One region of the Exiguobacterium sp. s91 genome, then DNA from elsewhere that is predicted to be linked to it. Evidence: a T-box and tRNA genes for the amino acid it is inferred to sense, from the RefSeq annotation. Region 1 holds a T-box; the other regions hold tRNA genes.
What was found. The T-box of region 1 lies ahead of argS (arginine--tRNA ligase). A T-box ahead of a tRNA ligase gene usually reads a tRNA of that ligase, here a tRNA-Arg.
Positions count from the first base shown of each region.

Region 2: it has a tRNA-Arg gene. The T-box ahead of argS (arginine--tRNA ligase) is inferred to sense a tRNA for this amino acid. The anticodon was not compared.
Region 3: it has a tRNA-Arg gene. The T-box ahead of argS (arginine--tRNA ligase) is inferred to sense a tRNA for this amino acid. The anticodon was not compared.

Region 1 covers NZ_JACSMZ010000003.1:55,660-66,395, reverse strand. Annotated here, with positions in the region: gene KNQ06_RS13500 (alanine/glycine:cation symporter family protein) at 1-203, shown strand, start outside; gene KNQ06_RS13495 (sulfite exporter TauE/SafE family protein) at 259-1,116, opposite strand; gene KNQ06_RS13490 (solute symporter family protein) at 1,231-2,787, opposite strand; gene KNQ06_RS13485 (DUF485 domain-containing protein) at 2,784-3,110, opposite strand; gene KNQ06_RS13480 (TVP38/TMEM64 family protein) at 3,374-4,021, opposite strand; gene trhO (oxygen-dependent tRNA uridine(34) hydroxylase TrhO) at 4,260-5,174, shown strand; gene KNQ06_RS13470 (alpha/beta hydrolase) at 5,236-6,018, opposite strand; gene KNQ06_RS13465 (GGDEF domain-containing protein) at 6,034-7,710, opposite strand; T-box leader at 7,840-8,058, shown strand; gene argS (arginine--tRNA ligase) at 8,119-9,801, shown strand; gene KNQ06_RS13455 (hypothetical protein) at 9,832-10,437, shown strand; gene KNQ06_RS13450 (metallophosphoesterase family protein) at 10,500-10,736, opposite strand, start outside.
Region 2 covers NZ_JACSMZ010000001.1:399,332-410,067, forward strand. Annotated here, with positions in the region: gene trxB (thioredoxin-disulfide reductase) at 1-546, shown strand, start outside; gene rapZ (RNase adapter RapZ) at 658-1,527, shown strand; gene KNQ06_RS01955 (gluconeogenesis factor YvcK family protein) at 1,527-2,525, shown strand; gene whiA (DNA-binding protein WhiA) at 2,522-3,478, shown strand; gene KNQ06_RS01965 (hypothetical protein) at 3,561-3,797, shown strand; partial or broken gene clpP (ATP-dependent Clp endopeptidase proteolytic subunit ClpP) at 3,910-4,494, opposite strand; tRNA gene KNQ06_RS01975 (tRNA-Arg) at 4,677-4,752, opposite strand; gene KNQ06_RS01980 (RNA polymerase factor sigma-54) at 4,907-6,049, shown strand; gene KNQ06_RS01985 (glutaredoxin family protein) at 6,040-6,300, shown strand; gene KNQ06_RS01990 (sugar-binding transcriptional regulator) at 6,416-7,444, shown strand; gene gap (type I glyceraldehyde-3-phosphate dehydrogenase) at 7,498-8,505, shown strand; gene KNQ06_RS02000 (phosphoglycerate kinase) at 8,627-9,811, shown strand; gene tpiA (triose-phosphate isomerase) at 9,839-10,591, shown strand; gene gpmI (2,3-bisphosphoglycerate-independent phosphoglycerate mutase) at 10,592-10,736, shown strand, end outside.
Region 3 covers NZ_JACSMZ010000001.1:638,990-649,725, reverse strand. Annotated here, with positions in the region: gene tig (trigger factor) at 1-580, opposite strand, end outside; gene KNQ06_RS03215 (hypothetical protein) at 691-1,674, opposite strand; gene KNQ06_RS03210 (hypothetical protein) at 1,703-2,227, opposite strand; tRNA gene KNQ06_RS03205 (tRNA-Arg) at 2,330-2,403, opposite strand; gene KNQ06_RS03200 (metallophosphoesterase family protein) at 2,477-2,986, opposite strand; gene KNQ06_RS03195 (XTP/dITP diphosphatase) at 2,992-3,585, opposite strand; gene rph (ribonuclease PH) at 3,582-4,337, opposite strand; gene racE (glutamate racemase) at 4,338-5,144, opposite strand; gene KNQ06_RS03180 (phosphocarrier protein HPr) at 5,231-5,494, opposite strand; gene KNQ06_RS03175 (acyl-CoA thioesterase) at 5,560-6,015, opposite strand; gene sdhB (succinate dehydrogenase iron-sulfur subunit) at 6,072-6,878, opposite strand; gene sdhA (succinate dehydrogenase flavoprotein subunit) at 6,878-8,641, opposite strand; gene KNQ06_RS03160 (succinate dehydrogenase cytochrome b558 subunit) at 8,661-9,278, opposite strand; gene KNQ06_RS03155 (DUF2507 domain-containing protein) at 9,492-9,911, shown strand; gene KNQ06_RS03150 (PH domain-containing protein) at 10,029-10,643, shown strand; gene uvrC (excinuclease ABC subunit UvrC) at 10,685-10,736, opposite strand, start outside.

The sequences.
Region 1 (10,736 bases):
GCTTCAACGAAGGATACCGCGTGTTCTTTGCGCTCGCAGCCTGTTATGGTGCGGTCGCGCAATTAGAACCGTTGTGGCTGGTCGCGGATATTGCAAATGGATTAATGATGATTCCGAACTTGATTGGAATGTTGTTCTTGTCGCACTTAGTCATTGAACAAACGAGAGACTATGAACGAGCCGGTCACAAACGAGTGGCTTAACGGAAAAAAGCGGTGATGCCTGATAGGGGCATCACCGCTTTTCTGATGAGACGATTCATCCATTCGTTCGATGACGGCTGTAGATGAGGAGTGTCAGTAAGAAAATCAAACTAAGCGCAACGAGAACGGAGAGTGAAGCGACGTTCCAGCCGATGACCTCGAGTAACACACTGACCGCAACCGTCAAATAGAAGATACCGAGGTACTTTTTGACGAACGGACTTTCGAAATGCGTCAACTGCTTCGCGCCAATCGGTGCTCCGAGCAAGGCGCCGACGATTAGCATGATCCCGACGAGGATATCGATATTCGTGCTCGCGACCGTATAGTTGACGAGTCCCGATAGGACGATCAGTAACGCGGAAGCAATACTCGTTCCGACTGCACGTTTCAACTCATAGCCAACGATCCCGACGAGTAACGGTGTGATGATGAATCCACCGCTGACACCGAGAAGCGAAGAGATGAATCCAGCGAACAGACCAGTGAAGGCAAGAGCGAGATATCGATTTTTCCAACCCGTCTGTTCACCGATCGTTGTTTTCGGACGTAAGAACTTATTCGCGAAGTAGAGTAAGAGTCCGATATAAACGATCGAGATGACGAGATGAGCACCGTTGACTTCTTCTAAACGAAGAACAAGTGGTGTCGCGATCGTCGAACCGATGATTCCAACACCCCCGACGACAAGGCTATCGCGCCAGACGACATTTTTAAGACGTAAGTGAGAGATCGTACCTGAAACCGTTGATCCGAGAGTCAACATGAGACTAGTCGCGATCGCAACGCTTGGAGCATATCCTAAAATGAGTAGTAGGGGCGTCAAGATGATACCGCCACCGATTCCGAAAAAGCCGGAGATGATTCCAATGAAAAATCCGAGGATTAAGAAATAATAAAAAGCGAGATCCATGTACAGTCTTCCTTTCCTTTTCTTCTCTATTATCCACTTAGTATGGCAATGAATGAGAAGAATGTAAAAGGGGACGGCTCCTTCAAGGGGATTGAAGGAGCCGTTAAGGGGAACTTATTCTTTTGATGCGGCGACTTCCGTGGCTGCATCGATACCGGTATTGGCCTTGACTAAGATACGCTCGAAGTTACCGGCAACTTCGTTCGATTTCGTCAACAATGTCCCGACGATGGCTCCGAGGAAGCCAAGTGGGATGGAGACGATTCCTGGATTCGTCAGCGGGAAGAGGGCTTCCCCGACGAACAAGGCTGAACCGTCGACTGCCCAAATATTTGGACTGAGTGCGACGAGAATCAGTGAAGAGAATAACCCGACGACCATACCTGTGACAGCTCCGCCAGTATTGAAACGGCGCCAGAAGATCGTCAAGAGAATGACTGGCAAGTTGGCACTTGCCGCGACAGCAAAGGCAAGCGAAACGAGGAACGCGACGTTCATCGTTTGTGCGAACAATGCCAGTACCATCGAAATCAAGGCGACGGCGATGGAAGCGAGTCGTGCTGCCGTCATCTGTTCTTTTTCCGTTGCTTGTCCTTTGCGAAGAATATGACTGTAGAAGTCATGGGCAAAGGCGGATGCTGCGGATAAGACGAGTCCCGCAACAACGGCGAGGATCGTCGCAAAGGCGACCGCGGCAACGAACGCAAAGAGTAAATCGCCACCGAGTGCTTGAGCGAGAAGTGGTGCCGCCATGTTACCGGCAGCATTGGCAGCAATGATATCTTCAGAACCGACGAAAGCAGCGGCACCAAAGCCGAGGAAGATCGTCAAGATATAAAAGGCACCGATGATCCACGTCGCATATACGACGGATTTACGAGCAGTCGGAGCATCCTTAACAGTAAAGAAACGAATCAAGATATGTGGTAATCCAGCCGTTCCGAGAACGAGTGCGAGATTCAATGAAATCGTATCGAGCGGTAATTTGAACTTGTTTCCGGGATTCAAGAATGAATCACCGAGCGGTGTCGCTTGTTTGACTTCTGAAAACATCTTGAAGATCGAAAAATCGAACTTGGCGAATACCATGAACGAAATGACAGCTGTTCCTGCCATCAAGAGAATCGCTTTGATGATTTGGACCCATGAGGTCGCTGTCATACCACCGAAGACAACGTAGACTGTCATCAAGATACCGACGATGATGACACTTGTCGTGTAAGGAATTCCTAATAACAGTTCAATCAAGGCACCCGCACCAACGAGTTGCGCAATCATATAGAAAATCGAGATCGCGATGGAGTTCATGGCGGCGACTCCTCGAACTTTTGAAGCATTGAAACGAGCGGCAATCATATCCGCCATCGTGTACTTCCCAAGGTTCCGAAGTGGTTCGGCAACGAGGTACAAGACAACCAGATAGGCAACGAGGAAGCCAATCGAGTAGAAGAATCCGTCAAATCCGGCTAAAGCGATCATCCCAGCAATTCCGAGGAACGAGGCAGCGGACATATAGTCGCCGGCAATCGCCATCCCGTTTTGTGCACCAGTGAGTCCGCCATCCGCTGTATAAAAGTCGTTAGCAGTTTTTGTTTTACGAGCAGCAAAGTATGTAATGACGAGCGTCAAACCGACGATCGCCGCAAATAAGGCAACGGCAGTATAATTCATTTCGACTCCTCCTTGATCTGTTCGACGAGTCGATCAAAGGCACGTGCTTTTTTGCTGTACATCATGCAGAACGTCCACGTCATGATGAACTGAGCAAAAGCGAAGATCCAAGCACCTGTAATATCACCGAACACCGGCTGATTTAAAATCGTGAAGTAGCTTGTTAAAATCGGAAGCGTAAAATAAAAAATAAGACAGAAACTGATGGCTGGAAGAATGAAGCCATTCTTTTGACGCATCAATTGTTGAAAAGTAGCGCTCTCGACGATTGCTGGAGCGGATTGAGTCGCTTCATTTTTTTGAACTTCGGACACTTGATGCATGAGGACGCCTCCTTTAAGGAATGAATGTAAATTCATTATAAGGATGTCGTTTCTGGAAAAGCTATCCTAATTTTTAAGAAGAAAAGCTCATTATTATATTAATATTGGTCATACCAATTTAATGTAAGCGTTTTCAATATTGAACATTGTTTGAACGTTATTTTTATATATTAATTATGTCGGAAAATGATTCAAAAGACCTATTACCCGGAAAATGAGAACAACTTAAAAAGCCTGCCTATGGAATCATAGACAGGCTTGAGTCATTTTTCAGATGGACGTTCGATCTTATCTTCGATTTCCCGTAAATGATCCGCACGTTTTGAGAGCGCACGACGCTTCAGCCATTCTTCCGTACCGCGACTGACTCCCCAGATGGCGAGTAAAATTAAAAATAGAAGGACAAGACGCATCGGACGTTCAAGGAACGTGGACCATTCCTTTCCGATTAGCGAGAAGATGATGACGACGATCAGACGACCGGCACCAGCAGCGATCAAATACGTCCGCAGCGATAGTTGAATCATGGCGGAAATGGACGTGATGATGAACGCAGGCATGAACGGAAGCGAGAAAAAGAATCCGAGTGAGATGGGACTCATGTGACGAACACGTTCGATCCACTGTTGTGCGGCATGGTGTTTTTCAAGCCAACGCGTAACCGGACGACGAAATAGATATCGAATACAAGCGAAGACGACGAGTGATCCAAGCATGCTCCCGACCCATGATACGAGAACACCCATACCAAAACCATAGGTTGCCGCATTCGCGGAAATGATCAGGACGAGTGGCAGGAAAGGAAATAGAGACTCAAGAAACGGGGCAATCAAACCGGTGGCAGCTCCTCCAGGTAAGTCTTGGAGAAAGAAAATCATCTGCTCGATCCAGTCACGAAGTGTATGGAGCATTCGGAATCCTCCTTGCGAGATGTACTACTGTGTTTTATTTTACCTCTTTCTGATTCAGAAAGGGAATGAAATTCCTTGAAAGGGATTCAGGAATTGTAGATTGTACATTCGAAAGGGAGTTGGTATTATACTTAAATGGGTGCGTTTTGCAGGCGTTCCCAGCTAGTCAATAGCTAGACGCTTCGTTTGCCAACGTTCGTTTTACTGCAAAAAACTGACATGGGGGCTAATGAGGAATATGAAACCTTATCGCGTACTATTATTTTATAAGTATGTTCCGATCGAAAATGCGGAACAGCTAACGAAAGAGCATCTTGCTTACTGTAAAGAGCTCGGTATTAAAGGTCGGATTTTGATCGCACCAGAAGGAATCAACGGCACACTCTCTGGAACGGTCGAACAAACGGAACAATACATGAAGGACTTGACGGCGGATCCACGATTCGCTGACATCGAATTCAAAATCGATGAAGTCGAAGGGCACGCCTTCAAAAAGACGTTCGTCCGTTACAAAAAAGAACTCGTCACATGGCGTTTTGAGGATGAATTCAACGTACCAGAAGAACACGCTGCGTATCTTGAACCAGCAGAGTGGAAAGAAATGATGAAACAAGATGATGTCGTCATTCTCGATGTACGCAACAACTATGAATACGACCTCGGACACTTCAAGAATGCTGTAAAAGTGGATGTCGATGCTTCACGGGAATTCCCGGAGTGGCTTGACGAGAACGAGCATTTGTTTGAAGGGAAAAAGGTTCTCACATACTGTACGGGTGGCGTTCGTTGTGAAAAATTCACGGCGTACTTCCGTAAACGGCAACAGAGTGATGATATCTTCCATCTTAAAGGTGGAGTCGTCATGTACGGAAAAGATGAACAGACGCAAGGAGAAGACTGGGAAGGCGAACTGTACGTCTTTGATGAGCGTGTACAAGTTCCTGTTAATGCCGTTAATCCTTCTGTCGTCTCAGAATGTTACTACTGTGGAAAACCGGAGACGCGCTACGTTAATTGTGCAAACCCGGAATGTAATCGACAGCACTTCTGCTGTGAAGAATGCGAACCAAAAGTCATGCGTTCGTGTTCCGATGAATGCCGGGAGCATCCGCGCAACCGTTATGAAAAAGAGCAACAAGAAGAATTAGTATAAGGCACGCGTAAAAAGCCGGAAGATTTCTTTATTAGTAGAAATCGCCCGGCTTTTTGTGTATTCACGAGGAAGGAAACAAGTAACGTAAAATATCCGGTAAACGCTCGGCCCAGGCCGTTTCATGATGAATCGCTTCCGGAATGATCGTATAGCGACTTTGAGTAAGTTTCTGTTCGACCGCTCGCGCTAAGACATCATTTGTGTGTAAATAATCCGTTTCGGTCATCGGACCACTCACTTCTTTTGTCCCAACATCCATATAACAGCGATGGGTAGCAGACAGCGACGGACTGCGCTCGATGAATTCAAGGAGTGAGGAGAAGTTTGCCCATCCGGCCGTCGACAGGGCAGCGACGCGCGTGATGACTTCCGGATATGCGAACAATCCATAGAGCGAAATGACGCCACCCATCGAGCTGCCGATCATCGTCGTATCGTCAGGGCGTGTCGCGTAGTTGGCATCAATGTACGGTTTTAACTCGCGGATGATCCAGTCCATGTAGACCTTACCGTTTCCCCCGATCGACTTCCGGTGCGAAGGATAAGCAGTCCGCATCAATAAAGCTTCATCACTCCAAGGAGCGTAGTCATCGTAACGATCCATTCCGTCTTCTGGACTGTCGATCGCGACGACCATTGCCGGAATCTGTGTCTGTTGTAGCGCAAGATGAATCTCCCAGCCTTTTCCGAACGAGGCGGTCTCTCCACTGAAGACGTTTTGTCCATCGTGCATATAAATCACAGGTAACGCTTCAGAAGGATCTAAATGGGGTGGCCGATGAATCCGAATCGTCCGATGAGTTTGTGATGTCGGTAGCGTCATTTCAATTTCAGTAATCGACAATAGAGTCACGACCTTTCAAAGGTTTGCATAATGCGCGGTACAATTGCGCCCATTGTGTTTTCCGCCGACATAGAGTGCATGATCGGCTTGACGTAACGATTCTTCGAACGTCCGTTGATATCTTTCCTCCACTGTATCAATTCCGAGGCTGACCGTTAAGGACAGTCGGTGACCATCGACGAGGAAGGGACGATCCATGACCGCATGGCGGACCGTCTCGGCAATCTGGATAGCAGCCTCTTGACTACCATTTCGCAACAGAAGTACGAATTCCTCCCCACCATAACGAGCAGCAAAGACATCATCATATTGTAATTGGATCGCCTGGATACGTCGACCGAGTTCACGAAGGACGAGATCGCCTACTTTATGACCGTACGTATCATTGACACGTTTGAAATGATCGATATCGAACAGGATCACGGAGAGCGGATAGCAGTCAGCGGCAAATTCCTGCCGACCGTGTTCATAAAAAGCCCGACTATTCGGTAATTCGGTCAAGGCATCGGTCCGACTTTCCGTATAGAGTTGGACCGTTTCACGTGAGCGTTCTAAGACGCGACAAAAGATACGGAGCAAACGAGATAATTCGTCGGCATTTGTCACATCATAGGCGTCTGCGACTTGATGGAATAGGATGATCGAAACATCGACCTCTCCGCTCGTAATCGAAGGAATCGCTAGCATCGAGTGACGATCGACAGGCAATCCGATTTGAATATCGTTTCCCCAGTCGCAACGCAGCCCATAGATGATCGGGGTATGCAAATCGTCGGCTGACAAGGAATGAAACAGTGGTAACACGTCGATTGGTTGTTTCGTCCGGATGTTATAGATGACTTGTTTCCGCTGTTGTTGAATCGAGATCCAACCTTCAGAAAACGGCAATAGATGCGGTAAATCGAGGAGCAACGAATCGATCGTCTCGCGCTCGAAGCGGGAAATCAACAAGTGTTCCTTCGCATCATCAAATCGCTTGGCATTATCGTTTGCTTCAAGGGAGTCACCACGCTCTTGCAACAGACGTTTGAACAAAAAGAGAATCAATGCGGAAACTGTAGCCGCGACGAGCGGACTTTCATCGTAGAACCAGATTCCAAGTAGAGCACTTAACATGCTAATCCCGTAGACGAGGGACTGAAGTTTTACGAGACGTTGCCAATCGTATTTCAAGTAGAGGAAGCGATTGACGAACAGACATTGGAAATAAGAGACAAGGAAGACGGTGATCAAAAAGCCGATGAAAGGGAGTAAGGCTTTCGTATACGTAAAGTTTGAGCCGATTGGTCCGCCGAGCGCATAATACGCAAAGGCTGGAAGCGAGATGTAGACTAAATCGAACAAGGCGTTGATCGGGTAGAGATAAACGAAACGTTTCCAACGAATCGCTTTTCGGTGAGACATGAATTGAAAGACGAGAATACCGACTTGGCTTAAAATCAAGGCGTACGTTAAACCGTAATTGAGGAATAAAAATAAGATGATGCCTTCTTGGAATGTATAGTAAATGCCACCACGACGGACATTATCGAACTGAAACAGGAGAACGAGTCCGAATAAATAAAGAGTGTTGATGATGGAGACAGAAGGATGGAAGGTTGGTGGATGAACGATGCCGATCACTAATAATGTCAAGGCGACGAGACCGAAGACGATCCAGCTCGTCCGGGCTACATGTTGGTAGTAGCGCATGAAACATCCCTCCCCCTGAGAAGTATCTTTTATTCCTATACCCGAATTGTGGAAATTTTGATGAGCCATTTACCAAAAAAATAAGGTTGAGAGAAAAGAAAGAATTGCGTATAATGTGAAAGATATCGAATACAGTCAATGATGAAGAGAGTAACGGTTGATATTCGTCAACTAGCGAATCAGGGAATGGTGGAAGCCTGAGGACGAACCGGTCGTGAAGCGCACTTCTGAGACGCTGCCCGATTCCAGAAGGAAAAGGCGTAGCCGGGGGAACCCCGTTATCCCCAAACAAGGTGGGTGTCGAAATGACACCAAGAAGAGTGGTACCGCGGTCATTCCGTCTCTTTGCGCGTGGCGCAAGGGGCGTTTTTTATTGCCAAAAAATCAGTGAAGCAGGAGGAAATAAAGATGAGTTATAAAGCGCAGTATGCAGAAGTATTACATCAAGTCATGGAAGGTGCCTTATCAGTTGAACAAATCGAACAACTGATTGAGCAACCGAAACATGAAGATCATGGAGATCTAGCATTCCCATGTTTCATGCTCGCTAAAGCATTCCGTAAAGCACCGAACATGATTGCTTCGGAGCTCGCAGAAAAAATTGACGCGCCGTTGTTCTCGAACGTTCAAGCTGTTGGTCCTTACATCAACGTCTTCTTGAACCGGGATGTCGTCTCGCAAGAAATCGTCAACCAAGTTTTGACGGAAAAAGAGGCGTTCGGATCAAGTGAAGCCAACGGGAAAACGATCGTCACTGATTTTTCATCACCAAACATCGCGAAACCCTTCTCGATGGGTCACTTGCGTTCGACAGTCATCGGGAACGCGCTCAACCAGATTTCGCGTAAAAAAGGGTACGACGTCGTCGGTGTCAACCACTTAGGGGACTGGGGAACTCAGTTCGGGAAATTGATGGTCGCTTACACGATGTGGGGTGAGGAAGAAGCGGTCCGTGCAGAACCAATCAAGGAATTGTTGAAATTATACGTCCGGTTCCACGAAGAAGCGGAAACAAATCCGGCACTTGAGGACGAAGGACGTCTCTGGTTCAAAAAACTCGAACAAGGTGATGAGCAGGCGACAACTCTTTGGACGTGGTTCCGTGAAGTCTCACTCGTTGAGTTCAACCGTGTCTATGAGATGCTTGGTGTTAAATTCGATAGTTTGAACGGAGAAGCCTTCTACAACGATAAGATGCAACACGTCATCGATTTGCTCGAAGAAAAAGATCTCCTCGTCGAATCAGAAGGGGCAATGGTCGTCGACCTCGAAGCAGAAGGTATGCCACCTGCCTTGATTAAAAAGAAAGATGGCGCAACGCTTTATGCGACACGTGACTTAGCAGCTGCCGTCTATCGTCTTGAAACGTACCGCTTTGAGCAAGCGTTCTACGTCGTCGGTGGGGAACAAGCGCTTCACTTCAAGCAATTGTTCGCAGTCTTGAAGAAACTTGGATTCGAAAACGTCGACGGAATGCACCATGTCCCATTCGGTTTGATCATGAAGGACGGAAAGAAAATGTCGACGCGTAAAGGTCGGATCGTCTTGCTTGAAGAAGTACTACAAGAAGCAATCGATGTTGCGAAGCAAAACATCGCGGAAAAAAATCCGAACTTAGCGAATGCCGAAGCCACGGCTCGCCAAGTTGGTGTTGGCGCGGTCATCTTCCATGACTTGAAGAACGAACGGATGAACAACATCGAGTTCGATCTTGAGCAGATGTTGAAATTCGAAGGCGAAACAGGACCGTATGTCCAGTACACGAATGCCCGTGCGCACTCATTGCTCCGTAAAGGTGGCTATGATGGAACACCATTCGCTGGTAGTGCAGATGATCATGCATGGGGTGTCGTCTCGATGCTAAACCAATTCTCGACGGTCATCGATCGCGCGTTCACACGTCGTGAGCCATCAATCATCAGCCGTTACGTCTTAGATCTTGCACAAAGCTTCAATAAATACTACGGACACGTCCGTGTTCTCGAAGATGACGCAGCAAAACAATCGCGTCTTGCACTCGTCAAGTCTGTCACGATCGTCTTGACAGAGGGTCTTCGTTTGCTTGGTGTCGGCGCTCCAGAAGAAATGTAAGACCAATCCACGAATAAGAAGAGGTAGATTATGAAGACTGAGACGAAAGAACGATTACAGCAAGCTGCTTCACAGATGAAGCAGGAGCCTTTGGCAGAAACGGTCGCCTTCATGGCTGAGTTTCACGGGAAAGTCGCTGCTTGGTTACCGGGAGAGTCTGTCGATTTCGTTCACGATTTCGTGACGGCGCCGGAAGCCGATTTGATTGCTCCGATTGAAGGAGACGCATTACGGACGAAAGACAATTTTGAATTCTTCATGCGTAAGAAACAGACACGGAAAAAACTGGGTGAACTGTTGACGCTTTGGAAGTCAGCACGTACGACAGAGACGTTGAGTCAAATCGATGCGATCGGATTGAAAAAATGGCTCGCTCGTAATGAATTCCGTTCGGAAGACAAACCATGGGATTATTTGAACCGTCTGCATGTTCTCCTGTTCCTTGATTTGATGACGACGATCATCGATGATCATCGATTGACGAGTCTGCATGAGCAACTTGTCGGTACGACACCAGTCCCGACGAGCTTCGTACGTCGTCAAGGGGATGTCCGTCAAGTCATCGAAACATTCGCGGAAGAGACGAACTTCACACAAGTGGATGTCGTCAAGGCATCGCTTGTCCGTTATCTCTGATCAATAAGATACACGAACAAAAGCCGTCGAGCCCTGTGCCCGACGGCTTTTGTCGTATCTTCTTACTTCGCCTGATAGAACACGATCGTTTGTTGCTCTGAATCGTAAAGACACCATTCTCGTTCGAACACGACGGGACCTAGATTGACGGCATACCGTCCTCCTTTGATGGATAAAGTTTGACCTAGTGGGCTCGGTTTGGCGATGCCATTTCGAAACAAACCTCTGATATGACTATGACCAAAAAAGAGTAACGGTTCGCGTTGTTGTGACAGGTCGGGTAGAAAATCCCGCGACCA
Region 2 (10,736 bases), on a different contig from region 1:
TGTGATGGCGCGTTCTTTAAAGAAAAAGAACTCTTCGTCATCGGTGGGGGCGACTCTGCGGTTGAAGAAGGCGTCTACTTGACACGCTTCGCGAAAAAAGTCACGATCGTACACCGTCGTGACGAGCTCCGCGCTCAAAAGATTCTTCAAAAACGTGCGTTCGACAACCCGAAAATCGACTTCATCTGGAACCATACGGTTAAACAGATTAACGAACAAGACGGGAAAGTCGGCGGCATTGAGCTGATCAATACAAAAACAGCTGACGTAACGACGCATCCGATCGATGGTGTCTTCATCTACATCGGGATGAACCCGATCACTGGTTACGTCCAAGATCTCGGCATCTTGAACGACCAAGGCTACGTCGTGACGAACGAAGCGATGGAAACGAACATCAAAGGCATCTTTGCTGCTGGTGACGTGCGTGAAAAAACATTGCGCCAAGTCGTTACAGCAACGAACGATGGTTCGATTGCAGCGCAAAATGCACAGCATTTCATCGAAGCGTTGCTCGAAGAATTACAAGAATCCTCACACGCATAATATCGAACCAGTTTCATTGAAGGACACTTCAGTGAAGCTGGCTCTTTTTTTATGATATACTGAGAAAGAAGTGAAAAATACACACGGAACTGTTGTCTGGAGGGCGAAAAGATGGAACAGAATCAACCGCAACTTGTCATCATCACGGGTATGAGTGGGGCTGGGAAGACTGTCGCAATGAACAGCTTTGAGGACTTAGGCTATTTTTGTGTCGACAATCTACCCCCGACGTTACTGCCGCATCTCATCGAAGTCATCGGACAAGTGCGTCCTAAAATCGCCGTTGCCATCGATACCCGCGCGCGTGATTTCATCGACAGCTTTTTTGTCGTCTATGAGGATTTAAAGAAAACGGACTTACAAATCCGAATGCTGTATCTTGATGCACGAAACGATGTCCTCGTACGTCGTTATAAGGAATCGCGTCGTTCGCACCCGCTCGCACCGACGGATTCCCCATTGATCGGGATCGAACGGGAGCGGACGTTGCTCGAAGGATTCCGTGATAAGGCACAGATGCTGATTGATACGAGTGACATCAAGCCGCTTGCACTGAAAGAGCGTCTCTTGAAGGAGTTCACGGAAGGCACGCGGATTCCGTTCACGGTCAACGTCATGTCGTTCGGTTTCAAACACGGCTTACCGCTTGATGCCGATCTCGTCTTTGACCTGCGCTTCTTACCGAATCCGTTCTACATTCCAGAGCTGCGTCCAAAAACAGGACTCGACGAGGAAGTCGCGTCGTACGTCATGCAATGGCCGGAAGCGAAGCTGTTCTATAAAAAACTTGTCGATTTGCTCGAGTTCCTGATTCCACAATACGAGCGGGAAGGGAAGTCGCAACTCGTCATCGCCCTCGGTTGTACAGGCGGGAAACACCGCTCGATTACGTTCGCGGAAGCGATCAGTAAAGAATTTGCGACGCAGTATCACATCGAGACGAATCACCGGGATTATGTGCATGCGAAGGAGGAGAAGTGATGAAATGGGAACGTAAAGTCGTCGCTGTCGGTGGCGGGACGGGACTCTCGACGCTTCTTCGTGGACTGAAGCATTATCCGCTCGACATCACAGCCATCGTCACGGTCGCTGATGACGGCGGCAGTTCTGGTCGTCTGCGGACGGAATTCAACATGTTGCCGCCGGGCGATATCCGAAACGTCATCGTCTCCTTATCGAAGTCGGAGACGTTGATGGACCGAATCATGCAGTACCGGTTCGAGACTGGGGAAGGCTTACACGGGCATTCGCTCGGAAACCTGATGCTGACGGCAGCAACCCAGCTCTGTAACGGTTCGTTCGTCGAAGCAATCGGCGTCATGGGACAACTGTTGAACGCGGAAGGAAAAGTCTATCCGGCGACAGAGCGGACGATCACGTTATGTGCTGAGTTCGAGGACGGAACGATCGTCAAAGGTGAGTCGTTGATTCCGAAGGTCGGTAAGAAGATTGAACGGATCTTCCTTGAAGAACAAGACGTCCGTCCGGTACCGGAAGCGATTCAGGCGATTCTTGACGCCGACGTCATCGTCCTTGGTCCGGGTAGTCTCTATACGAGTATCATCCCGAACGTCCTGATCGATGAGATCCGGGAAGCGATCCAACAATCACTGGCTCCGGTCGTCTATATTTGTAACGTCATGACGCAACCCGGCGAGACGACGGCGTTCACAGCGAATGAACATTTAGCGGCACTGGAACGCTTCCTTGGACAAGGCGTCGTTGATACGATCATCGTCAACAACGAATCGATCGATGCGAGTTACCTGAAGAAATACCAGAAGGATCACGCTGACATCGTCACCTATAATGAAAAACAATTCGAGCTCGCTGGCGTTGAAGTGCTGGCAGACGATATCGTCGATTACAATCATCACTTCATTCGTCATGACTCAGATGCCGTCGCAAGCCTCGTCATGCGAAAAGTGTTGTCGATTCGACGGATGCGTCAACTCGAAGGAAAGGAGGAGCTGACATGAGCTTTGCCTCAGAAGTCAAAAAAGAATTAACGCAGATTCCGATCACCGATCACGAGATGAAGGCGGAACTCGCGGCACTCGCTCGGATGAACGGTGCGATCTCGTTCGGTCTCGGACGTGGTCTGACACTCGATATCTCGACCGAGAATGCCTCAATTGCCCGTCGAATCTACTCATTGCTAAAAAAAGCATATGGTGTCCATCTCGATCTGCTCGTGCGGAAGAAAATGCGTCTGAAAAAGAATAACGTCTACATCGTCCGCGTCAAACAACAGGCGGATAAGATTTTGCAAGACCTCGGAATCCTCGGAGAGGGGTTCACGATGATTCGTTCAATCAGTGATACGATCCTCAACGATGAACGAAAAGCGCGGGCGTATTTACGAGGGGCGTTCCTCGCCGGGGGTTCGCTCAACAATCCCGCGACGTCGTCGTATCACTTGGAGATCTTCAGCTTATATGAAGAACATAATGCAGCGCTCCGTGGTCTATCGAACGTCTTTGATTTGAACGCGAAAGCAATCGAACGGAAAAAGGGACATATCCTCTACATCAAGGAGAGCGAGAAGATTTCCGATTTCCTCAAGCTCGTTGATGCGACACAATCGATGCTGCGGTTCGAGGACGTCCGGATCTTAAAAGATATGCGTAACTCGGTCAACCGTCTCGTCAACTGTGAGACGGCAAACCTCAACAAAACGGTTGGTGCGGCATTACGCCAAGTCGAGAACATCAAGTTCCTCGAGCGGACGGTCGGACTCGATGTCTTACCGGATAAGTTGAAGGAAATCGCGATCTTGCGCGTGACACATCAAGACGTCACGTTACAAGAGCTCGGTGAGATGGTCGAAAGCGGCTCCATCTCAAAATCTGGGATCAATCACCGGTTGCGGAAGATTGATCAAATCGCTGAAAAAGTACGGAATGGAGAGTCGATGACAGGGGCCTTATAAGAGGGTCGCTTGCGGGATGAACCATAGTCTACTATAATATATAGTCGATGCAACTAAATGTTCGAATTAAGGAGTTTTTGAAATGGCTAACGAAAAGAAACGTATTTCGCTGACAGTCGATGCGAAGTTTGATGAAGTGTTAACAAAAAAAGCAAAATCAATCGGTGTACCGAAAAGCACACTCGTTGCGTTCGCAACATCTTTATTCCTGAAACAATTACAAGCAGAAGAAGAGCTTTCGCCACATGCGAACGCGATCTACTCGCTGATTCGTGAAAACCACGATATCGTTTCAGACATCACAGACTTGATCGACTGATCATCGACCTCTCGTTCTATAAGGAACGGGAGGTTTTTTTGTATGCAACGATAAGCGACAAGACTTTATGGATACAAAAAAAGTGCCTCCCGAAGGAGACACTCTGGATGACTTATGCACGTTCCATGACGCGGTCGATGAGACCGTAATCAGCAGCAGCTTGTGCTGACATGAAGTTGTCACGCTCTGTATCGCGTTCGATGACTTCAAGTGGTTGTCCTGTGTTTTCAGCCATGATTTTGTTGAGGTGCTCACGCATTTTGATGATACGCTCCGCATGGATTTTGATATCCGATGCTTGACCTTGTGTACCACCGAGTGGTTGGTGGATCATGATTTCAGCGTTTGGTAACGCGAAACGTTTTCCTTTTGCGCCTGCTTGGAGCAAGAACGCACCCATCGATGCTGCCATACCGATACAAATCGTTGAGACTTGTGGCTTGATGAAGTTCATTGTATCGTAAATCGCCATACCGGCAGTGATCGAACCACCTGGGCTGTTGATGTAAAGCGAGATTTCTTTATCTGGATCTTCTGCTGCTAAGAACAGAAGTTGGGCAACGACTGAGTTGGCGACGTTGTCGTCAATCGCGCTCCCAAGAAGAATGATGCGGTCTTTTAGCAAACGTGAGTAGATATCGTAAGCACGTTCCCCGCGGTTTGTTTGTTCGATGACTGTTGGAATTAACATAGTCTTTGCCTCCTTATAGTTGGTATGTAGCTTCCTATTCGACTTATCCTTATCATAATCCTTTGGTCAATATTGGTCAAAAGATACGATGCGACTTTTAGGTATTTTTCCATTACAAGGGCAAATGAAACATATCAATATAGAAAAAAGGCAACGCCATTGCTGGCATTGCCTTGTAGTTGAATAAATGGTACACCCGGAGAGATTCGAACTCCCGACACCTGGTACCGGAAACCAGTGCTCTATCCCCTGAGCTACGGGTGCATCTGATGTACTGAACAATTAATAGTATAGCGACATTTTTTCAGAAAAGCAATAGGGAAGGATGACTTTTCTTTTCCTGAGCGGTTCGAGAAAGGTTCAGAGCATGTTTTTTAAAACGTTTCTTCTATAATAAGAAGTGGAGGAGGGGGAATTGATGGATCAACGCCAGGAACAGACGCAACAGATGACTTTATCGGCGTCACAACAGTATCAATTACATGTGCTTGAGCAACCAGCGGCAGAGCTCGAGGAGGAATGGCGACGGTTGAAACGACGATTGCATCGTCATTACCCGAATCAGGTTTCGCTAGAGGTCGAGCAGATGGCAGGACATTTGGCATCCTATGAAGACGAGCTTCTTGCACAAATACGTTTAGAATCAGTCAGACAGGAAATAGGATATATGGCGGAACAACTCATCGTGTATTTAGAAGCGGACGGTTTATTGCGGACGTCGGACGAGCAGCTCGCTGCATCCTTCTCGACCGATGTCGCAACGATTACAGAAGCACGGACACTCTTACAACAATGTGAACCAGTCGGCATCGCTGCCCGCTCGGAACGCGAGTGCCAATGGTTACAGGCGATCGAGCTTGACGACGCGGAATTGATCGGACTGACGGATCGGCTACGACATGAACCGGCGAGTCAGGTGTTCGCTCAGTTCAGTGAACAGGATCGAGCGCGGTTGCGAAAACGATTGACAAGGCTGAGCCGGACACCGGACCTTCCAAAAGAAGAACGATCGGTCATGGCAGAAGCGCGGATTCACCTGTTAGATGGAAAACTTCAAATCGACTGGATGACACTCGACACGGATCAGACGTGGCTCGGATTAAAAGAGGCAACGCCTTTTTTGCGCGCGTACGAAAGACGTCGCGTCACGATGCATGCCATCCTCTCGGTCTTGCTTGAGCGACAAGAACGCTGGTTCAAGGGAGAACTGCATCTCGAGCCACTGACGAAAAAACAAGTCGCTGAGGCAACGGGACATCATCCGTCAACGATTGGTCGAGCGATTGCTGAGAAGTATGTCGAGACGGTCCATGGTCTCGTTGCCCTAGAAGACTTGTTCGTCTCACGGACGACAACCGGAGATTCGAGTTTTTTGATTAAACGGCGGATCGCCGAATACATTCAACACAGCGATCGTCCGTTAAGTGATCAGCAATTGACGGATCGTCTGCAAGCAGACGGTCTGACAGTCGCGCGACGGACGGTCGCGAAGTACCGGGCAGCGCTTGGTTTAACGAAAAAAACGATGCAGCAAAGGAAGGCGCAATCAGAATGGGATTAAAACGACACAGACACTTAACACTCTATTCACGTCCGGGATGTACGCTATGTGAAGAGGCCGCCATCTTACTCGACTTCGTACTCGATGAGTTTCCGGAATGGACGTTCGAGGAAGTCAACATTGATCAGGATGAAGCGCTCAGTCTACGGTTCTTATATGAGATTCCGGTCGTCATGCATGACGAGGAAATCTGGAGTTATGGCAAATTCGAGACGGAAACGATAAGAAACCGCTTACTTCAAAAAACTTGAGAAACGAGACTTGCAAGGCGAGAAATGGACTGTTATGATAACGGTGTACCAAGTGGGACACGTTATGACATGCGGGACAGAAAGCGTCCAGCTACTTGAGAGGAGAGGGAAATACATGATTCGGCAGTTAGTCCAGATCCAAAAACGAATCGTGCCTGATCTGATCGAAGAAATGCAGACACGCTACGACATCCTTCATTACGTACGACTGATGCAACCGATCGGACGACGTACGCTTGCGACAAGCCTTGGCTTGACGGAACGCGTCTTACGGCGGGAAGTCGACTTCTTGAAGCAGCAAGACCTCCTAGAGGTCGCGACGCAAGGGATGTCCTTGACGGATGAAGGACGAAACGTTCTTCGCAGCATGCACAGCATCATGGGAGAACTCGCAGGGATCTCAGACATGGCGAAAGCCTTGAAAGAGAGACTCGGAGTACGGGACGTCGTCATCGTACCGGGTGATTCCGATGAGACCTTCTGGGTACAACGAGACATGGGGCGGGCGACCGTCGCACGACTCAAACGAGAGCTTTCTTCAGACCATCACAATACGATCGCTGTCACAGGCGGTACGACGATGGCTTCCGTCGCGGCGATGATGTCGCCAGACAAGGAACACCGTCCGATGACGTTCGTTCCGGCACGCGGAGGACTGGGAGAAACGCTCGAACTACAAGCGAACACAGTATGCTCACGGATGGCGTCACGCGCTCAAAGTGATTATCATCTGCTTCACATCCCAGACATGGTCAGCACAGAGACTTTCGTCAAGATGATCGAAGAGCCGAGCATAAAAAATGTACTTCAAATGATTAAAGGTGCTTCAATCGTGGTACATGGAATTGGTGAGGCGAAAACGATGGCAAAACGTCGTCGCGCGTCTGAGGATCTCCTGACCCGACTGGAACATGAACAGGCAGTAGCAGAAGCATTCGGATATTACTTCGACCGAGACGGGAACATCGTGCACCGGGTCAAGACGGTTGGTCTCCAACTGGCTGACTTGAAGCAAGTCGAACACGTCATCGTCGTCGCAGGTGGTCATTCGAAGGCAGAAGCGATCAACGCCTATGTCAAACAGTCGCCGGACATCATCCTGATCACGGATGAAGGCGCAGCAGCTTCGATTTTGAAAGGGTAACCCCCTTTTGAATAATAGATAACTCGCTTTACATTAAAAGGAGGAAAATTATCATGGCAGTAAAAGTTGGTATTAACGGATTTGGACGTATCGGACGTTTGGCACTTCGTCAAATTCTTCAATTCGATGGAATCGAAGTAGTCGCGATCAACGACCTTACAGACACTAAAATGCTTGCACACCTTCTCAAATATGATACGACTCAAGGTCGTTTCGACGGCGAAGTTGAAGTACACGACGGTTACTTCCTCGTCAACGGTAAAGAAATCAAAACACTTGCTAACCGCAACCCAGAAGAACTCCCATGGGGCGAGCTCGGTGTTGACATCGTTCTCGAATGTACTGGTTTCTTCACAGACAAAGAAAAAGCTGAGCTTCACTTGAAAGCTGGCGCTAAAAAAGTCGTTATCTCTGCACCTGCAACTGGCGACATGAAAACAGTCGTCTTCAACACGAACCACGAAATCCTTGACGGAACTGAAACAGTTATCTCTGGTGCTTCATGTACTACAAACTGTCTCGCGCCAATGGCTAAAGTTCTCCAAGATCAGTTCGGAATCGTTGAAGGTCTCATGACTACGATCCACGCTTACACTGGTGACCAAAACACACTCGACGCTCCACACCCTAAAGGTGACTTCCGTCGTGCACGTGCGGCAGCAGCAAACATCGTTCCAAACTCAACTGGTGCTGCAAAAGCAATCGGTCTCGTTCTTCCAGAACTTCAAGGTAAACTTGATGGATCTGCACAACGTGTACCAGTCGCTACAGGTTCACTCACTGAGCTCGTAACTGTACTCGACAAAAAAGTTTCTGTAGAAGAAGTTAACGCAGCAATGAAAGCAGCTGCTAACGAGTCTTACGGTTACACTGAAGACGAAATCGTTTCTTCTGACATCGTTGGTATCTCTTACGGATCACTCTTCGATGCAACACAAACTAAAGTCATGACAGTCGGCGACAAACAACTCGTTAAAACAGTTGCTTGGTATGACAACGAAATGTCTTACACTAGCCAACTCGTTCGTACACTCAAACACTTCGCAGAAATCGCTAAGTAATTCGAGCAATTAAATAGCAATTGAATAAGAGCGGAAACGATATCAGTCTCCGCTCTTATTGCGGAAAAAAGCGGGAGGGGCATTCGCCCCTCACTATACGTAAGAGACGGAGGACGAATGTATGAATAAGAAATCGATTCGCGACATCGATGTACAAGGAAAACGCGTATTTACACGCGTAGATTTCAACGTACCGTTGGAAGACGGTAAAATCACGGATGACACACGGATCCGTGCTGCACTCCCAACGATCAAACACTTGATCGACGGTGGAGCAAAAGTCATTCTCGCTAGCCACATGGGTCGTCCAAAAGGCGAAAAGAACCCTGAGTTCTCACTTGCACCAGTCGTAGCACGCCTCAGCGAATTGCTTGGTAAAGACATCAAGCTCGTTGAAGAAGCATACGGTCCAGTTGCAGAAGAAGCAGTCAGCAAACTCGAAAACGGCGATGTCGTCGTCTTAGAGAACGTCCGCTTCTACCCTGGTGAAACGAAAAACGACGAAGAGCTCGCTAAAGGATTCGCGAAACTCGCTGACGTCTTCGTCAACGACGCGTTCGGCGCAGCACACCGTGCACACGCATCGACAGAAGGTATCGCACACCATGTCGACACAGCAGTTGCCGGTCTTCTCATCGAAAAAGAACTTCAAGTTCTCGGTAAAGCTCTTTCTAACCCAGATCGCCCGTTCACGGCAATCATCGGTGGTTCGAAAGTTGCGGATAAAATCGGTGTCATCGATCACTTACTCGACATCGTCGATACGTTGATCATCGGTGGCGGCTTATCGTACACGTTCCTCACAGCTCGTGGTATCGAAGTCGGTACTTCACTTCTTGAGGTCGACAAAATCGACCAAGCGAAGGAATTCATGAAGAAAGCAGAAGAAAAAGGCGTTAAGTTCCTTATGCCAATCGACTGTGTCATCACGAAGGAATTCGGAGAAGAAACATATGTCGGACCACGTGACATCACAGAGATCCCAGCAGATCACATGTCACTTGATATCGGTCCAAAAACGGTTGAACTCTATGCAGAGGCAATCAAGAACTCGAAACTCGTCGTCTGGAACGGACCGATGGGCGTATTCGAACTCGATAAATACGCAAACGGTACAAAAGGTGTCGCGCAAGCTCTTGCGGACAGCGATGCGTACTCAATCATCGGCGGTGGCGACTCAGCTGCTGCGGCAGAGAAATTCGGTCTTGCTGACAAAATGAGCCACATCTCTACAGGTGGTGGAGCAAGTCTCGAATTCATGGAAGGGAAAGCTCTTCCTGGTGTCGAAGCGCTAAACGACAAGTAATCTAAGTTCACAAGGGAGTGTTTCTCAATGCGTAAACCAATTATCGCAGGTAACTGGAAGATGAATCTGACGCTCAAGGATGCAGTCGCATTCGTTGAGGAAGTCAAAGGAGCTGTACCTGCTTCGACGACAGTCGACGCAGCTGTGTGTGCGCCAGCAGTATTCTTGGCACACTTGACAGAAGCAGCAGCTGGTACGGATCTTAAGATCGGTGCTCAAAACATGTACGACAAAGAGAGCGGTGCGTTCACTGGTGAAATCAGCCCGCTCATGCTCAAAGAACTCGACGTGACGTACGTCATCCTCGGTCACTCTGAGCGTCGTGAGTACTTCGGCGAAACAGATGCGTTCATCAACAGCAAAGCGAAAAAAGCGTTCGAGCACGGTCTCGTTCCAATCGTTTGTGTAGGTGAAACACTGGAAGAGCGTGAAGGCGGCAAGTTCGAAGACGTCATCCGCGAACAGACAGCAAACAGCCTCAAAGGCCTTACTGTCGACCAAGTGAAAAATCTCGTCGTCGCTTACGAGCCTGTCTGGGCAATCGGAACAGGTAAATCAGCGACAGAACAAGATGCACAAGATTCTTGTAAATTCGTCCGTGACGTCGTTGCAGCTGAATTCGGTGCTGAAGCAGCAGAAGCTGTCCGCATCCAATACGGTGGTAGCGTCAAACCGGAAAACATCAAAGAATATATGGCTCAACCAGACATCGACGGCGCGCTCGTCGGCGGTGCAAGTCTTGAGACAGGATCGTTCCTCAAACTGTTGGAGGCGATTTAAATGAAAAAACGTCCAGTCGCACTGATCATCCTTGATGGTTTTGGTATGCGTGACGAGGAGTTCGGAAATGCCGTTACGGCGGCAAACAAACCGAACTTCGACCGTTACTGGGGTCAATACCCGCATACGTTGTTGAATGCGAAAG
Region 3 (10,736 bases), on a different contig from region 1:
CAGAACCGATGACGAGTGAGTAGTTCTCAGCAGTTCCGCCGTCGAATTGGTTTTCCCCATCGAAACCTGCGAAGTCGAATACGACTGTATCGCCATTCTCGATGACGCCATCTTCTTTAACGACGAGTTCTGCACCGCGTTCTTGTAATGTTTTGAGTTCAGCGTCGACGTCTTCGTCAGTAACGTTCGTTTCAACTGCTGTGTACTCAAGACCTTTGTACTCACCGAGTGTAGCTTCTGGCTCGATGACGAACGTGATTTTGAATTCGACTGGCTTGCCTTTTTCGAGTGTTTCAACGTCGATGTTCTCAAGCGCGATTGGCTCGATTCCTGATTCGACGACTGCACCTTCGATTGTGTCCTTGTAAAGGATATCGAGTGCATCTTGGTACAGTGCTTCTTCACCGTACATTTTGTTGAACATTGCGCGTGGCATTTTTCCTTTACGGAAACCAGGTGTGTTCAAAGTCTTAACGACTTTCTTGAACGCTTGGTCTACCGCTTTATCAAATGCTTCAGCAGGCGCTTCATACGTGAGGACGCCGAGGCTACCTGATTGTTTTTCCCATTTTGCAGTCATGCTGAGTCCCTCCAAAATTGTCAATTAGCGTACATGTGTGTACAACAAGTCACATTATAGCACAATCGTTCTGACGATTACCACTGTTGAACGAATCGTTTCCAGATGTCTCAATCGAAGTAAATCTGCTCGAATGCGATGACTTCTGGATAAAGGATATGTGCCGCTCGGTATAACCGCTTCGCCAGCGGACTGAGGATACGTTCCGGTTCTTCACGTTCAAATGTCAGACCTGCGAGTTCTTCGCATGCTGCGAGCCATTTCTCCATATCTGATCCGATTCGTTCTCGTTCTTCAAGATGAATCAGTTGATCCGATCGCAAGACGAGCAACGCTCGGAACGGATCCATTCGCTCTAACGTATGCATCGATGCCAGTAACGCTTGTTGCTCCTGTTGATGTACCATCAGGATTTCTTTTAAATCTTCGCGTGACGAGATCGTCCAGTCTACAGCTAAGTGTGGCACATGAATGCTTATCGGATATGACACGTGATCCAGCACGCTTCCCAATAACTGATCAATGACGAGTAGACTTTGATGTTCGGTCTCTTGCGCCTGAAGATATTTCTGGGTGATGTATGCAATGAGCTCAGAGGTCCGTTCGAATTCAATACCGGTCAAATGGCGCATTTGTTCGACCCAACTCCCATGTCGTAACACATGCATCAGTTCCGTTGCTGATGTTACCTCACGCTGCGCAACAGGGTTGTTTTGAACTGCCGGCTTTTGTTCGCGAACACGCATCTGTTGTTTGATTTCATCTAATCGAAGCGCGAGCCCATACGGCAGATACGGTGACGCCGAGCGCAAAGCGAGTTTCATCGGATAACGTTCTCCGAGTTCATAAAGAAAGAGTGCGAGCACTTGCTCGACACCCTCGACTTCAAGAAATCGTTCTGCCACTGTTTCAAATCGTTCCCGGTCATGCATTAAGAGTGGTTGAATGACATAGAGCCGGTGTAAGACATCTTCTCCTGTCAATTGGTCAGTCTCTAATTCCATAATCAATTGTTCTTGTTTAGAAGCGGGCAAACGAAGAATGCGCGCTCGCTCTACTTCTAGTTCATGTTCCATCCAGCGCGATGTCCCCATATTCCGGCACTCCTTCATGTTCAACTTCTTATTTCGTAAATGGATCGAGTAAAGACGTCCAGTTCGTGATTGCTTCTTGAAGTTGTCCTGCCTGCTCGATTCCTAATCGATTCAACGTATCTAACGAGACGTCCGCTTCAAGTAATCGAGCGATGTCTTCCGATTGATTCACGTACTGCTCGAGTTTTGCACTTAAATTTTGCAATTCTTGCGGCGGATTTTCAAGTCCCGCTAATCGTTGATCGATTTGATCCAGTTCTTGATTGAACTGATCAATCGTTCCGTTTTCCTTCAACTTTTCGATTTGTTGATCGAGTGCCTGTTCAGGGTTCGCAGATTCACGCGCTGTCGTAGCCGCCTCATTCAAGGAAGCCGACAAATCTGACGTGACTTGGACCGTGTCTTTTGCAATGCCTTGAAGTTCTCCAGCGTAATCGACACTATTTTTTACATCGTTGACCTGTTGTTTTGCATCGTCGACTGTATTTGAAATCTCACTACATCCAGCAAGAAACGTACTTAGCACGAGGACTGCTCCAACTTTCTTCCACATAGCATTCATCCCTTTCGAGTTCATGATACCTTAATTATAATCGAAAATCGGAATAAAAAAAAGAGACCACCCTCGTAAGGGCAGTCTCTATTTTAATTATAGCGTCCCAAGAGGGATTCGAACCCCCGACCGACGGCTTAGAAGGCCGTTGCTCTATCCTGCTGAGCTATTGGGACGTGTCAACACGAATAAACTATACTAGAACAATTCTTTCGTGTCAATCACATTACAAACATTGCATTTATTTTATTACAAAAATGTTCCGTCCAGATGCAGGGCATTCACTCGATCGCCATTCACATCGAGAAAATCGACAGAATAACGGTTTTGATCCACTTCAAGAATCGCATACGTCTTGTCTGGTCGATGACGTGGCATCCGGATTGAACCTGGATTGATGAATAACACGCCGTCCCGATATTCAGCCTTCGCAACATGGGAATGACCATATAAGACGATATCCGCCTGCTTTTCCTTCGCATGATGCTGTAAGACATCTAGACTGTATTTGACGTCCTGACGATGTCCGTGGACACAAAGGATGGTACGACCATCTATTTCCGACATGACTTCTTCCGGAAAATCGTGTCCGTAATCGCAATTCCCTCGCACAACACGATATGGATATAATGATTCGATGTCGCGCGTCAATTGGGAGTCCCCACAATGAAATGCCAAATCCACGTCTTGGTGACGTTCGAATATCGTAAGCAGTTCTTGTTCTAGTCCATGGCTATCACTAACGATCAACGCTCTCATCTTCATCACACTCCTAAGAAAGTAGTTAAGTCCTGTTCGAGCTTGCGCAATGCATTGCCACGATGACTAATCATCGCTTTTTCTTCTTTCGTCAACTCAGCAGCCGTCTGTCCGCTTGCCGTGACGAACAATGGATCATAACCGAAACCGTTCGAACCCGACGCTTCAAAACCGATTCGCCCTTCCATCGTCCCACGAACCGTCAATGTCTCACCCGTTGGTTTCGCTAGCGCGAGGACACAAACGAAGCGTGCCGTCCGCTCTTCCTCCGGAACACCTTTTAACTTTTCAAGTAGTAGAGCATTGTTCGCCGCATCCGACTTTTCAAGACCCGCGAAGCGTGCCGAGTAGACGCCGGGAGCGCCATCTAAAGCATCGACTTCAAGACCTGAATCATCAGCAAGTACCGCGTGACCAAAGTAGGCTGCTGCCTCTGTCGCTTTTAAGAGTGCATTCTCCTCGAATGTCTCACCTGTTTCATCCGTTTCCGGAGCATCAGCGTGATCGAGTAACGACTCGACTGAATAACCGAGACGACCCAGCATGCTTTCAAGTTCCTTCACTTTACCTGCATTGTGTGTTGCGACGATGACCTTCATCTATGTTCCCCCACTTCTTCTCCTACATACCACCAAGAGACACCGAGTGCATCTCGACCAGCATCAATCAGTTCCTTAATTCCTTTTTCCCCAAGTTCGAGCATATCGAGCATCTCTTGACGGGAAAATGTCGACTCTTCTCCTGTTGCTTGCATCTCGACGATTTTACCCGATGAGGTCATGACGAGATTGAAGTCGACTTCCGCCGCAGCGTCCTCTTCATAGCATAGATCGAGCAAGACATTCGACTCGACGATTCCAACCGAGATGGCTGCGATGCCCTCTTTGATCGGTGTATCTGTCAGTTTCCCGGCTTGGATCAATTGATCGACTGCTCGGACGAGTGCCAAAAAACCACCAGTGATTGATGCCGTTCGTGTCCCGCCATCTGCTTGAATGACATCACAGTCGATCCAGATTGTTCGTTCCCCGAGCTTCTCTAAATCGACGACTGCCCGAAGCGAGCGGCTGATCAGACGTTGGATTTCCATCGTCCGTCCCGTCTGCTTGCCGCGGACGGCTTCTCGTGCGGTCCGCTGAGCCGTTGCACGTGGTAACATCGAATATTCCGCATTGATCCAGCCCTGGCGTTTACCGCGAAGGAACGGTGGCACCTTCTCCTCGACGGTCGCTGTACAGAGGACTTTCGTATCGCCCAGTTCAATCAAGACAGAACCTTCTGCGTGTTTATTGACATCAATCGATAATTGAATAGGACGGAGATGGTCCGCCGTTCGTTGGTCTATCCGCATTTAATCTTCCTCCGTTCCAAGCACGATGCGCTCCGCATGGATGGTCTGATCGAGCCAATCCGTCGCAATCTGATCAAATGAGCGGATATCGCCTGTCGCGTAATAACGATGTTCCGGAATTTGTGTCACATCTGCTGAAATCGTATTGTAATCAAGTAGTGCTGCTACCTCGAGCGCTGTCTCGTCTCCTGAAGAGATTAGCTGGACGCCTGGTCCGATGACCCGTCCAATCACATCTGCTAGGAGCGGATAATGGGTGCACCCGAGGATCAATGTATCCATATCGTAATTCATCAATGGTCGTAATGTATTGGCAACGACACGTTCGACGTACGCACCATCTGTCTGCATCGACTCGACGAGCGGAACGAATGGCGGGCACGCTAACGATTCGACGACGACTTGCCCTTCGACGTGGCGTAACGCCTTCTCGTAGGAATTACTTGTAATCGTCATCTTCGTTCCAATGACACCGATTCGTTTCGTACGCGTCACCTTGACTGCCGCACGGGCTCCAGGATCAATGACACCGATGACAGGTATATTTAAACGTTCTCGCGCTTCTTTTAAGACGACAGCCGTGGCTGTGTTACAGGCGATCACGATCAATTTCACATCTTGTTGCACGAGATAATCAATCATCTCCCACGTAAACTCACGAATCTCTTCTTCTGGGCGAGGACCATACGGGCATCGTAATGTATCTCCGACATAGATGATTCGTTCGTGGGGCAACTGTCGCATCAACTCACGTGCGACCGTCAACCCACCGACTCCGGAATCTAGTACTCCAATCGCTCGATTCACTCTTCTCCACCTCTTTCTATCTTTCCTATGGTAACAAAAAAGGACGACGGTGCAAGACCGGCGTCCGAGAATGTACGATTACAGGATTACTGAGCAAGACCTTCGCTAGTCAGCATATCTGAAAGAGTCGTGATTGCTTCAGAAGCATCGTCACCGTTTGCAACGATTTTGATATCTGAATCTTTCGCGATTCCGAGTGAAAGAACACCCATGATTGACTTCAAGTTGACAGTCTTTCCGTTGTATTCCAAGTTGATGTCTGATTGGAATTTAGAAGCTGTGTTGACGAGCTGAGTAGCCGGACGAGCGTGAATGCCTGAATCCGCGATGACTTTGAATGTTTTTTCCATGATTAAGAAATCTCCCTTCACTAATAACGTACTAGTGAGTCGTTTTCGAATATGTGAACTCATTATCAAATGATAACGGATTCGAATCGATTCTGCAAGGAATTTTTATATGCTTCACTCCACGGGAATGCTTTCCCGGCACGGTCGATTTGTACCATCGATGTCCGTCCTGTGAACATCAGTTCACCTTGCTCATCAAACGCTCCATAATGGACGTCACACGATGCACTACCGACATGTACCGGGTACGCATAGACAGCGAGACGTGCCCGTGGGTAGACTTGGCGAATATAGTTACACTGAGCATCGGCGACGACGATGATGCCGTCATCTGCCAGCGAATATCCTGTTTCCTCTAACATCAATGTCCGAACGTCCTCAAAATAGACGAACGGTACCCGGTTATTCATATGACCATAGGCATCCGTCTCCGCAAAACGAACGGCGACGTCGAGTCGTGTGCCATGTTTCATCTGTTCAAGCCATGATTCAAGTTCTGGAATATAAGCTGGTACGCGCACAATGAGTTCCTCCTATCTGAATGAAAAAAGAAGGAGCAAGCTCCTTCTTTGATAAATCATGAACTAACTGCTTCACCTGTCCGTCCTTCGTCACTACCGAAGAACTTCTTGAATGAATGAAGTGTCGTCTGACGGTTCATCGCTGCGATCGAAGTCGTCAACGGAATCCCTTTCGGACAAACCTCGACACAGTTTTGAGCGTTACCGCACTGCATGATCCCGCCATCTTCCATTAACGCTTCAAGGCGTTCTTCCTTGTGGAAGGCACCTGTCGGATGCGAGTTGAATAGACGAACTTGTGAAATCGATGCTGGTCCGATGAATGTTGAACGATCGTTGACGTTCGGACATGCCTCGAGACACACACCACACGTCATACATTTCGATAACTCATATGCCCATTGACGTTTGTTCTCTGGCATCCGTGGTCCTGGACCTAAGTCGTACGTTCCATCGATTGGAACCCATGCTTTGACTTTCTTCAGCGCATCGAACATGCGTTGACGGTCGACTTGAAGGTCACGAACGATTGGGAACGTCTGCATCGGTTGAAGGCGGATTGGCTGTTCGAGTTTATCGACGAGTGCCGTACACGACTGACGTGGTGTACCGTTGATAACCATCGAACAAGCGCCACATACTTCTTCTAGGCACCCCATGTCCCAGTTGATTGGTGTCGTTTTTTCACCGGCTGCATTGACGGGGTTCCGACGAATCTCCATTAAAGCAGAGATAACGTTCATGTTCGGACGGTACGGAATTTCAAACGCTTCATCATACGGTTTACCATCTGGTCCATCTTGACGTTGAACGATGAATTGAACCGATTTTTGCGTAGTAGATGATTCGAGTGGTGTCGCCATTATGCTTTCACCTCTTTCTTCGACTTCTTGCTGTAGTCGCGTTTCCGTGGTGGAATCAACGACGTGTCGACGTCTTCATAGAAGATTTCTGGATGACCATTCGTATAACGCGCCATCGTCGTCTTCAAGAACTGTTCATCATTACGTTCCGGGAAGTCCGGTTTGTAGTGCGCTCCGCGACTCTCGTCACGTTTTAAGGCACCGAGCGTGATTGCTTCGGCTAGGTCGAGCATGTGATCGAGCTGACGAATGAACGATGCCCCTTGGTTACTCCAACGTGCTGTATCCGTTGCCGAGATTCGTGTGAAGCGATCGCGGAGTTCCTTGATTTTTGTAAGCGTTTCTTCGAGCTTATCGTTATACCGGACGACCGTGACGTTATCCGTCATGATCTCCCCAAGCTCACGGTGGATTTGATACGCATTTTCCGTACCTTCCATTGATAGGATATCGTTGAAACGGTTGATTTCTTCGATCTTATGCGCTTCGACGACGTCCTCGCTCATCTCATGAACCGATGTCTCGAGTTCGTTCATATATGCGATTGCAGATGGTCCAGCGACCATTCCGCCGTATACCGCAGAGAGAAGCGAGTTCGCTCCGAGACGGTTACCGCCGTGCATCGAATAATCACATTCACCAGCTGCGAACAATCCAGGGATGTTCGTCATTTGATCGTAGTCGACCCATAGTCCACCCATTGAATAGTGAACAGCCGGGAAAATCTTCATCGGTACTTTTCGTGGATCATCACCGACGAACTTCTCGTAGATTTCAAGGATCCCACCGAGTTTGACATCGAGTTCTTTTGCGTCTTTATGTGATAGATCCAGATAGACCATGTTCTCCCCGTTGACGCCGAGTTTTTGATTGACACAGACGTCAAAAATCTCGCGTGTCGCGATATCTCGTGGAACAAGGTTTCCGTACGCCGGATATTTCTCTTCAAGGAAGTACCAAGGTTTACCGTCTTTATACGTCCAGACGCGACCACCTTCACCTCGTGCTGATTCACTCATGAGACGTAATTTATCGTCTCCAGGAATCGCTGTCGGGTGAATCTGAATGAACTCACCGTTCGCGTAGATTGCTCCTTGACGATAGACAGCTGCTGCTGCTTGTCCTGTGTTGATGACCGAGTTCGTCGATTTTCCGAAGATGACCCCAGGACCACCCGTCGCGAGGATGACAGAGTCCGCGGCAAATGCCTCGATTTCCATCGTCCGGAGGTTTTGACAAACCGCTCCACGACAGATGCCATTGTCATCGATGATGGCACGAAGGAATTCCCATCCTTCATATTTTTCTACCAAGCCTTGCGCTTCGAACTTACGAACCTGTTCATCTAATGCGTACAACAGTTGTTGGCCTGTCGTCGCTCCAGCGTATGCCGTCCGGTGATGCAACGTTCCTCCGAAACGTCGGAAGTCGAGTAAGCCTTCCGGTGTCCGGTTGAACATAACACCCATCCGGTCGAACATATGAATGATCTTTGGCGCTGCTTCCGCCATTTTTTGAACAGGTGGTTGATTTGCGAGGAAGTCCCCACCGTATACCGTGTCATCGAAATGCTGGTATGGTGAATCCCCTTCCCCTTTTGTATTGACCGCTCCGTTGATGCCACCTTGTGCACAAACAGAGTGTGAGCGTTTGACGGGTACGAGTGAGAATAACTTAACTGGTACGCCTTGCTCCGCTGCTTTTATCGTAGCCATCAGACCGGCAAGCCCTCCGCCGATGATGACAAGATTCTTGTTCGCCATGTTGTCAGTTCCCCTTTCCTTACAACACGCCTGCAAACGTTAAGATCGAGCGTACGCCTACAAACGATAAACCGATGAATACGAGTGCTGCCACGTAAGACATCGCCCGTTGAGATGCTGGTGACTGCGTGATTCCCCATGTGATGCAGAACGTCCAAAGTCCGTTCGCAAGGTGGAATGTCGTCGCCAAGATCCCGACGATATAGAACGCGAGCATGAATCCGTTATCGACGATGTTCTGCATCATGCTTGCATCCACTGGTGTTCCCATCGCAGCGGCAATACGTGTTTCCCAAACGTGCCACGTGATGAACACGACAAGGAATACACCGCTGAACCGTTGCAGTACATACATCCAGTTCCGGAAGTATGTATAACGCCCTGTGTTCGCAGAACCGGTGAATGCGATATACACGCCGTAGACGCCATGCAAGATGATCGGAATGAAGATGACAAAGATCTCTAAGAACAATCGATACGGAACGTTCCCCACGAATTCCGCGGCCTTATTGAAGTCTTCCTCACCACGTACGATGAAGTAGTTCGTCGTTAAGTGCGAAAGTAAAAATAACCCGATTGGAATGACGCCGAGCAGTGAGTGTATCTTACGACTCACGAAATCACGATGATTCGCCATCCAAATCCCCCCTTTTGTTTGCCAATCAACCGTTGGCGCATTTTGGTAGAAAAGCGCTTTCATAAGGAAATTCGTCTTTTCATCACTTATTCTACTCCTGTCCTTTTTAGAAGACAACCCGAGCCGTTGCATTTAACTGCAAATTTTTTTAGGAAAACAATGACCGGCAAGAATCATCTCGGTATAATGGTTCACAGATAGGAGTGAATCATGATGGATGCTACACCAAATCAAACACCACTTTTCGGTATCGAATTGATCCGAGATTATGTGCTGACCGATCTTCTCGGATCGGATTATCGGCAAGTCATCTACTGGGCAGGTAAACGTTTAGCGCGTCAATTCCCTGTCGTAGATGAATCTGAATTAGCCTCATTTTTTGAACAAGCAGGTTGGGGAACGCTCGAAATCAAGAAACGTAAAGGAACTGCCATCTCATTGGTGCTGTCTCCTCCTGATACGACGAGAGATGAACGACCACAAGGGTACTTCCAACTCGAAGCCGGTTTCCTCGCTGAACAGTTCTCTCGTTTTAACGGATGTGTCGCGGAAGGATATGCCGAGTTAACTAAAGAGCTCGTTCAAATCACGGTCCAAATCGACCCTAAAGATCCACTCGAACCGCTCAAGTAAAATTTACATAGAACGTGACAGGAATCTTAATTTTCAACATCGAAATAGATTCATGAAACCTTTTGCAGCAAGTGCTCGTAAAATCAGTCGTACACAAATCGCGAGGAGGAACTTCACATGTTCAAAAAACTAGCAGCAGATTTAACGGGATTCAGTGATATCGGACAAGTCATTCATCCTGATGATTTCGACAAGGCAGCCGCTGACGATTATGTCTTACATGAAGACGGCGAGAAAATCTATTTCTTGATCAAATCCAAATCTGACGAGTATTGCTTTACGAATCTGGCTTTGATTCACCTCGATGGTGAAAGTGCCGTCAGTTCGAAACGCGTCTTGTATCGCTATCCTTACGCACACTATCCGATTCGCCACGTCATGTTCGAAACGGCGGGAACGGTCGATCTTGATGTCGAGATTAAATTCGAGATCGGTGGCAAACATTATTCGATCGACGTCGATAAGAAACAACTCGAACATGTGAAAGATCTTTACAAAACACTTCTTGCGATCGCTGAAAAACAGTATGAAGGACAAAAGATGCTCGAATTCGCAAACAGCTCATTGAATCATTCGGTCACGATTCTCGGCGGACTTCGTCAAGGTGATATGAACGTGCCGCAAACATTCAAGGAGTTGTCTGAACAATCCTTCGAGTGGCTACAAGGTCACTACCATCAGTGGAACCAGCGTGACTTCGGTTCATACTACGAGAAGTACATCAACAACTAATTATTTTAAAATGCCGCCCTCTTCAAGAGGACGGCATTTTTTCATTCTTCATTTGCTTGACTTAAATATTCAGCGACGGTTTCCGCTAACTTG